One region of the Streptomyces sp. NPDC101165 genome, then DNA from elsewhere that is predicted to be linked to it. Evidence: riboswitches for the same ligand, from Rfam matches in the RefSeq annotation. Region 1 holds a riboswitch; the other holds the start of a gene.
The links. A riboswitch is a leader RNA that binds a small molecule or an ion and turns the genes downstream of it on or off. The one in region 1 is predicted to bind thiamine pyrophosphate.
Positions count from the first base shown of each region.

Region 2: another riboswitch for thiamine pyrophosphate. It lies ahead of thiC (phosphomethylpyrimidine synthase ThiC); the one in region 1 lies ahead of thiO (glycine oxidase ThiO).

Region 1 covers NZ_JBIWPG010000008.1:386,150-390,357, forward strand. Annotated here, with positions in the region: gene ACIRVH_RS19850 (thiazole synthase) at 39-833, opposite strand; gene thiS (sulfur carrier protein ThiS) at 837-1,049, opposite strand; gene thiO (glycine oxidase ThiO) at 1,046-2,206, opposite strand; TPP riboswitch at 2,204-2,315, opposite strand; gene ACIRVH_RS19865 (hypothetical protein) at 2,369-2,719, shown strand; gene ACIRVH_RS19870 (NAD(P)/FAD-dependent oxidoreductase) at 2,752-3,984, shown strand; gene ACIRVH_RS19875 (Rv2175c family DNA-binding protein) at 4,050-4,208, shown strand, end outside.
Region 2 covers NZ_JBIWPG010000006.1:343,350-347,557, reverse strand. Annotated here, with positions in the region: gene ACIRVH_RS15395 (hypothetical protein) at 1-408, opposite strand, end outside; gene thiC (phosphomethylpyrimidine synthase ThiC) at 491-2,275, opposite strand; TPP riboswitch at 2,268-2,441, opposite strand; gene ACIRVH_RS15385 (YibE/F family protein) at 2,522-3,943, shown strand; gene ACIRVH_RS15380 (SsgA family sporulation/cell division regulator) at 4,038-4,208, opposite strand, start outside.

The sequences.
Region 1 (4,208 bases):
AGAGCTGTGACCCTCGCGGCACCCGGCCAGGGCCTGCCTCAGAAAGCGGGGCGCTCCGGATCCAGGTGCGCGCGGCCCTCGGCCGGGGAGGAGGCCTCCGCGAAGTGCCTGCGCGGGATCCGCCCGGCCAGCCGGGCCAGCCGCCCCGCCTCCACCGCGTGCTTCATGGCGGAGGCCATCGTCTCCGGCTCCTGCGCCCGGGTGACGGCCGAGGCGAGCATCACACCCGCGCACCCCAGCTCCATCGCCAGCGCCACGTCCGATGCCGTACCGGCCCCCGCGTCCAGGATCACCGGCACGCGCGCGTGCTCCACGATCAGCTGGAAGTTGTGCGGGTTGCGGATCCCGAGCCCGGAGCCGATCGGCGAGCCCAGCGGCATCACCGCCGCACAGCCCACGTCCTCCAGCTTCCGCGCGAGCACGGGGTCGTCATTGGTGTACGGCAGCACCGTGAACCCGTCGTCGACCAGCGTCTCCGCCGCCTCCAGCAGCTCCACCGGGTCCGGCAGCAGCGTCCGCTCGTCGGCGATGACCTCCAGCTTGATCAGGTCGGTGCCCAGCGCCTCCCGGGCCAGCCGGGCGGTCAGCACGGCCTCCCCGGCGGTGAAACAGCCCGCCGTGTTCGGCAGCACCTTGATGCCCAGCTTCTCCAGCACCGACAGCACCGAGCCGTGCACCGAGGGGTCGACCCGCCGCATGGCCACCGTGGTCAGCTCCGTGCCGGAGGCGACCAGCGCCCGCTCCAGCACGTCCAGGCTCGGTGCGCCGCCGGTGCCCATGATCAGCCGGGAGCCGAGGGGCACACCGCCGAGGACGAAGGGATCGTCGGCCATGGGTCAGCCTCCTTGGACGGCGGTGAGGACTTCGACACGGTCGCCCTCGGCGAGGGCCGTGGTCGGCCACTGCGCGCGCGGGACGACGGTTTCGTTGACGGCGGCGGCCACCCCGGAGGGCGCCACGGTGAGGGTCTTCACGAGGGCGTCCAGCGCGGTGCCCGGGGCGACCTCGTGGCGCGCCCCGTTCACGGAGATGGTGACGGAGAGGTTCATGCGGGCTGCTCCATGAGTGCGGCGCCGAAGCGCTTCGGCGTGAACGGACGAGCCTCCTCGGGCAGCTCACCGCCGACCAGCAGCTCCGCCATCACGTCCCCGGTGACCGGCGTGAGCAGTACCCCGTTGCGGTAGTGCCCGGTGGCCAGCAGCAGCCCGTCGAGCCCGGACGGGCCGAGCAGCGGCGCGTTGTCCGGGGAACCGGGACGCAGCCCCGCCCGGGTCTCGGTGAGGGGCAGCTCGGTGATCCCCGGCACCAGCTCATGGGCGTCGCGCAGCAGCTCGTACACGCCCCCGGCGGTGACGGTCGTGTCCCAGCCCAGCTCCTCGCTGGTGGCGCCGACGACCAGCTCGCCGTTCTCCCGGGGCACCAGGTAGACATGGCTGCCGCGCACCATCGCCCGCACGGTGCGGTTCAGGAAGGGGGCGTACCGGCGCGGCACGGTCAGCCGCAGCACCTGGCCCTTCACCGGTCGCACGGGGGGCAGTACGTCGTCCGGGACGCCCGCGAGCCGTCCGCTCAGGCTGCCGCCGGCGAGGACGACCTGGTCCGCGCTCAGCGCGGTGCCGTCCTCCGTGGTGACCCCGGTGGCCCGGTCCCGTGCGACGTCGAGCCGCTCGGCCCAGGACCGGTGGAAGACCACTCCGGCCCGCTCGCACGCGGTCAGCAGGGCGGAGGCCAGCCGCCTCGGGTCGATCTGGTGGTCGCCGTCGACCCGCAGCCCGCCGCGCACCCCGGGCGCGAGCATCGGCTCCAGACGCCGGCACTCCCGCCCGGACAGCCACTCCGACTCCAGGCCGGAACGCTGCTGGAGCGTGTGCAGTTCGCGCAGGTGGGCGCGGTCGTCGGCGTCGAGCGCGACGGCGAGCGTGCCGCAGCGGCGGTAGCCGAGGTCGTGGCCGGTCAGCTCGGTCAGCTCGGCCGCGAAGTCCGGGTAGCGGCGGGCGGACTCCAGGTTCAGGGCGAGCAGTGTCTCCTCGCCGTAGTGCAGTTCGGTGACCGCGGCCAGCATCCCCGCCGCGACCCGCGCGGCGCCGCCGCCGGGCTCGGGGTCCACCACGGCCGTGACGAGCCCGCGCTGCGCGGCCCGCCAGGCCGTGACCAGGCCGATGATTCCGCCCCCGATGACGAGGACGTCGGACGTACGTGACGACATGGGCGTCCAGCCCCTCCCTTCGCCGGCATGACCCGGATCAGGTTCGTACGGTCGGAGGCCGCCAGCCTCCCTCTCAGCCCGGTGCGTCCGGGCTCCCGCGAGTGCTTGTACGGTGGCCACCCTAGCCCGCAGCGCTCGTCACTCGTAAGGGAGCCCCGGTCCATGGCCCGCTCGCTCGACGGACTGATCCTGGCCCCCGTGGCGGACCAGGCCCCAGGTCAGGTGGGTACCCGCACCCGGTTCGCGTACCACGAGAAGGACGGCGAGATCTGGGCGGAGTACACGGGTGGCGACGTCGTGCGCGGCCACTTGGTCGGCACCCGGCGGGGCGACCGGCTGGACTTCCGGTACGTGCAGCTGGGGCACGACGGGACGACCTCCTCGGGGCACTGCGTGTCCACCGTCGTGGAGCTGCCGGGCGGGCGGGTGCGGCTGGAGGAGACCTGGGAGTGGGAGTCCCGGCAGGGCGCCGGGACCAGCGTTGTGGAACAGGTCACCGAGCACGCCCGCTGACTGACGAATTGTCAATTGTCTATGGTGATCGGGTGAGCGAGCAGACACCACAGCAGGGCACGTCACAGGGGCGGCGCGTGGTCGTCGCGGGCGCGGGTATGGCCGGGGTGCAGACCGCGGTCGCCCTGCGCGAGCACGGCTTCACGGGCACCGTCACGCTGATCGGCGCGGAGCCCCACCAGCCGTACGACCGGCCGCCGCTGTCCAAGGCCGTGCTGCTCGGCAAGGCCGAGGGCTCCGCCTTCGACGTCGACTTCGAGTCGCTCGGCGTCGAACTGCGGCTCGGCTGCGAGGTGCTGGGCGTGCGCCCCGGCGACCACGAGCTGGACACCGAGGCCGGGCCCGTCCCGTACGACGTGCTGGTCCTCGCCACCGGCGCCGAACCGATCACGCTGCCGGGCACCGAGGGCGTGCCCGGTGTGCACCTGCTGCGCACCCTCGACGACGCCGAGCGGCTGCGGCCGGTGCTCGCCCGGCAGCACGCCATCGTGGTCGTCGGCGCCGGCTGGATCGGCGCCGAGTTCGCCACGGCGGCCCGCGAGGCGGGCTGCGCGGTGACCGTCGTCGAGGCCGCCGACCGGCCGCTCGCGGGCGCGCTCCCGCCCGAGGTGGCCGCCCCGATGGCCGCCTGGTACGCCGACAGCGGCACCGAGCTGCGCACCCACGCGCGCGTGGAGCGCGTCGAGCCGGGCGCGGTGGTGCTCACCGACGGCACGCGGCTGCCCGCGGACGCCGTCGTGGTCGGCATCGGCGCGCGCCCCGCCACCGCCTGGCTGGCCGGCTCCGGCATCGAGCTGGGCGCGCACGGCGAGGTCGTGGCCGACGCCCACCTGCGCACCTCCGTCGAGGACGTGTACGCGGTCGGCGACTGTGCCTCCTTCCCCTCGGCCCGGTACGGCACCCGGCTGCTGGTCCACCACTGGGACAACGCCCTGCAGGGCCCGCGCACGGTCGCAGCGAACGTCCTGGGCGAGACCCCCGCGGTCTACGACCCGGTGCCGTACTTCTGGTCCGAGCAGTTCGGCCGCTTCGTCCAGTACGCCGGCCACCACCCCGCGGCCGACCGCATGGTGTGGCGCGGCGACCCGGCGGGCCCGGCCTGGACCGTCTGCTGGCTGCGCGAGGACCGGCTGGTGGCCCTGCTGGCCGTGGGCCGACCGCGTGATCTGGCCCAGGGCCGCCGACTGATCGAGGCGGGCCGGCGCATGGATCCCGAGGCGCTGACCGACCCGGCGCGGCCCCTGAAGGACGCCACCGCCGACTAGGCACGTCCTCCCAGGTGGACCGGCCTGACTTCCGACTGTCGGTGGGGGATGGCAGGCTTGTTCCCGTGACCGAGATTGACGCAAAGATCGATGCTCTCGTCCCCGCCTGGCTCACCCTCCCCGACATCGCCGAGATGCTCGACGTCGAGGTGACACGTGTGCGGCAGCTGGTCAAGGAGGGCCAGCTCATCGCCGTACGCCGAGGTGAGAACCGGGCGCTGCAC
Region 2 (4,208 bases), on a different contig from region 1:
TCCCCGTGGGCCCGAAGTCAGGCGCTTCCCCGACTCCACCTCCTCGATGTGGAGGACGTTGTACTCCTCCGGGCAGTGAACCAGGATCTCTCGCCCGTCCGGCAGAACTCCCAGCGCGACGGGGTAGTCGAAGTCGTCGGCGTGGTGAATGCTGCGCGTCAGTTCACGGACGACGTACGAGCCCCGGACCAGCAGAGCCCTGGTCCCGCGCTCGGCGTAGACGACGCTGTGGCGGCCGGAGGAGGAGACGACGCTTCTGTCGAACACCGGTCCGTAGCCCGTGTCCGTCCGCTGCTCCACACCGGCGGAGTTCCAGGCGCGGCCACCCACCGGGTCGACCAGAGTGTCGTCCTGCCAGACCAGCGACTGTGCCGGAGCCGTCGTCTCCAGCAACACCACAGGTCTCATCCCCAACCCCCCTGTTTCACCGACCGGTGCCGGCGCTGCTCTCCGGGCATCGGGCCCGAGGAGCAGCGCCCACCCGCGTGCGTCAGTCCGCCAGCGGCAGGTACACCCGGTTGCCCGCGGCCGCGAACTCCTTCGACTTCTGGGCCATGCCCTCTTCGATCTCGGCCTTGCTGCCGCCGTGTTCGCGGCGGATGTCCTGCGAGATCTTCATGCTGCAGAACTTCGGCCCGCACATGGAGCAGAAGTGGGCCGTCTTGGCGGGCTCGGCCGGCAGCGTCTCGTCGTGGAACTCCCGTGCCGTGTCCGGGTCCAGGGCGAGGTTGAACTGGTCCTCCCACCGGAACTCGAAGCGGGCGTCGGACAGCGCGTCGTCCCACTCCTGCGCACCGGGGTGCCCCTTGGCGAGATCGGCCGCGTGGGCGGCGATCTTGTAGGTGATGACGCCGGTCTTGACGTCGTCACGGTTGGGCAGGCCCAGGTGCTCCTTGGGCGTGACGTAGCAGAGCATCGCCGTGCCCCACCAGGCGATCATCGCGGCGCCGATACCGGAGGTGATGTGGTCGTACGCCGGAGCGACGTCCGTGGTCAGCGGGCCGAGCGTATAGAACGGAGCCTCATCGCAGATCTCCTGCTGAAGGTCGATGTTCTCCTTGATCTTGTGCATCGGGACGTGTCCCGGGCCCTCGATCATGGTCTGTACGTTGAAACGCTTGGCGATCCGGTTGAGTTCCCCGAGCGTCCGCAGCTCCGCGAACTGCGCCTCGTCGTTGGCGTCCGCGATCGAGCCCGGCCGGAGGCCGTCGCCGAGCGAGTACGTGACGTCGTAGGCGGCGAGGATCTCGCAGAGCTCCTCGAAGTTCTCGTACAGGAACGACTCCCTGTGGTGCGCGAGGCACCACGCGGCCATGATCGAGCCGCCGCGCGAGACGATGCCCGTCTTGCGGTTGGCGGTGAGCGGCACGTACGGCAGGCGCACGCCCGCGTGGACGGTCATGTAGTCCACGCCCTGCTCGGCCTGCTCGATGACCGTGTCCTTGTAGATCTCCCAGGTCAGTTCCTCGGCCTTGCCGTCGACCTTCTCCAGTGCCTGGTAGAGCGGCACCGTGCCGATGGGGACGGGGGAGTTGCGCAGCACCCACTCGCGGGTCGTGTGGATGTTGCGACCGGTGGAGAGGTCCATGACCGTGTCGGCGCCCCAGCGGGTCGCCCAGGTCATCTTCTCGACCTCCTCCTCGATGGAGGACGTGACCGCGGAGTTGCCGATGTTGGCGTTGACCTTCACCAGGAACCGCTTGCCGATGATCATCGGCTCGATCTCCGGGTGGTTGACGTTGGCCGGGAGCACCGCGCGGCCCGCCGCGATCTCCTCGCGGACCACCTCGGGATCAACGTTCTCGCGGACGGCCACGAACTCCATCTCGGGCGTGATCTCGCCGCGGCGGGCGTACGCGAGCTGGGTGACGGCCGTGCCGTCACGGCCCCGGCGCGGCTGACGCGGACGTCCGGGGAAGACCGCATCCAGGTTGCGCAGCCCGCCGCGCGGTGAGGTGTGCTTGATCCCGTCGTCCTCAGGTCGGACGGGACGACCGGCGTACTCCTCGGTGTCGCCGCGGGCGATGATCCAGTTCTCCCGCAGCGGCGCCAGGCCCCTGCGGACGTCGGTGTCGACGAGTGGATCGGTGTACGGGCCTGATGTGTCGTACAGCGTGACCGACTGCCCGTTGGTGAGGTGCACCTGGCGAACCGGCACGCGCAGGTCGGGGCGGGTGCCCTCGACGTACGCCTTGTGCCAGCCGATGGACTTCCCGGCCTCCTGGGACTTCTCGTCCTGAACGGAGGCAGGCGTGCGTGCGTCCTTGTTGGTCATGAGACCTACTCCCTACGCCGGCATTACCCGGTAACAGGTTCGGCGGTCGACGCAGCGGCTTCCGTCTGCCGATGTTTCCCGTGAAACCACGTTCCACGTGAAACATCGCGAATACGGAGGTCAGCGCCCTCTCAGCCCGGTGCTCCGAGCTCCCGCGTGTGCAAAGGTGCCTCCACGCTAGCGTCAATTCGGGCGCGGTGAACAGAGGGCCCCTGGCGTTCTTGCGATGATCTGGCGGTGACCACCATGGAGCAGTACCCGTACCCGCCCTCCGAACCGCCGGGCGCAGGCGGCTCCGGACAGGACGGCGGACACGGCCATGGCGGCCACGGGCACCAGCACGCTCCGGGCTCCGGACACGGCCACTCGCACGGGCACAGCCACAGCCACGGACCCGCCGCGCCGGTCTCGAAGCATCTGCGTAAGGTCATCGCGGCGATCCTGATCCCGTTCACGGCCGCGGTCGTGGTCGGCCTGGTGGTGCTCTGGCCCGGGGGAGCCCCACCGCACGAGCGCACGGGCGTCGGCTTCGACCGCCAGACGCAGCAGGCCACGGTCACCAAGGTGGTCGAGGTGAGCTGCAAGTCGGTGAACGCCTCGAGTGGCACCTCGACCGGCAACGCCTCCACCGCCGAGGGCAACTCGGCGCAGCAGCAGGCGAAAGGTACCTGCAAGAAGGCGACAGTCCGGGTCGGCACCGGCAACGACCAGGGCCGTACGTTCACCGAGATCGTGCAGCCGGACCAGTCACGACAGTTGCGCGAGGACGAGAAGGTCGTGGTCGCCTACGAGCCCTCGGCGCCGAAGGACCTGCAGTACTCCGTCACCGATGTGAACCGTCAGTTCCCGATGGCACTGCTCGCGGGGATCTTCGCGCTGGCCGTCGTCGTGGTGGGCCGGCTGCGCGGTGTCATGGCTCTGGTCGCGCTGGCCGTCAGCTTCCTGGTGCTGACGCTCTTCATCCTGCCCGCGATCCTGCAGGGCTCGAATCCACTGCTGGTGGCCGTCGTCGGATCCAGTGCGATCATGCTCATCGCGCTCTACATGTGCCATGGACTGTCGGCCCGTACGTCGGTGGCGGTGCTCGGCACGCTGGCCTCCCTCATGCTGATCGGCTTCCTCGGCTCGGAGTTCATCGACTGGGCCGCGCTCACCGGCAACACGGACGACAGCACCGGTCTGATCCACGGCCTGTACCCGTCGATCGACATGAGCGGGCTGCTGCTGGCCGGCGTCATCATCGGTTCGCTCGGTGTCCTGGACGATGTGACGGTGACCCAGACATCGGCGGTCTGGGAACTGCACGAGGCCAATCCGGCGATGGGCTGGCGCGGGCTGTACCGGGCGGGCATCCGGATCGGCCGCGACCACATCGCCTCGGTGGTCAACACCCTCGTCCTCGCCTACGCCGGTGCCGCGCTGCCGCTGCTGCTGCTGTTCTCGATCGCGCAGAGCAGCGTGGGCACGGTCGCCAACAGCGAGCTGGTGGCCGAGGAGATCGTGCGCACGCTGGTGGGTTCGATCGGTCTGGTCGCCTCCGTCCCGGTCACCACCGCGCTCGCCGCCCTGGTGGTGTCGGCCGACCGGCCGGCACCGGCCGCGGCGGCCGCCGCCGGGGCACAGCCCGTTCCGGCACGCGGCGGCAGGGGCCGGCGCCGGAAGCGGTGAAGGAACCCGGCGGAGACCGGACCCACCGAAGAAGCGTTCCTGCACAGCTGCACGCGGCATGGCGGAGCGCTTGGCGCCCCGTTGCCGCAACGTCTCAGCCGGCGCTCTGTTCCTCGGCCAGGATGCGGTCCAGGGCCTCGTCGAGATGGGCGTCGAAGTCGGCCAGCGCGCCCTCCTGCCCGAGCGGCACGAGCTTGTCCGTGCGGTCGAGGAAGGCCACGAGCGGCGGAGCCGAGGAGCGGAACAGGGCCTGGTCGCCGCCGAC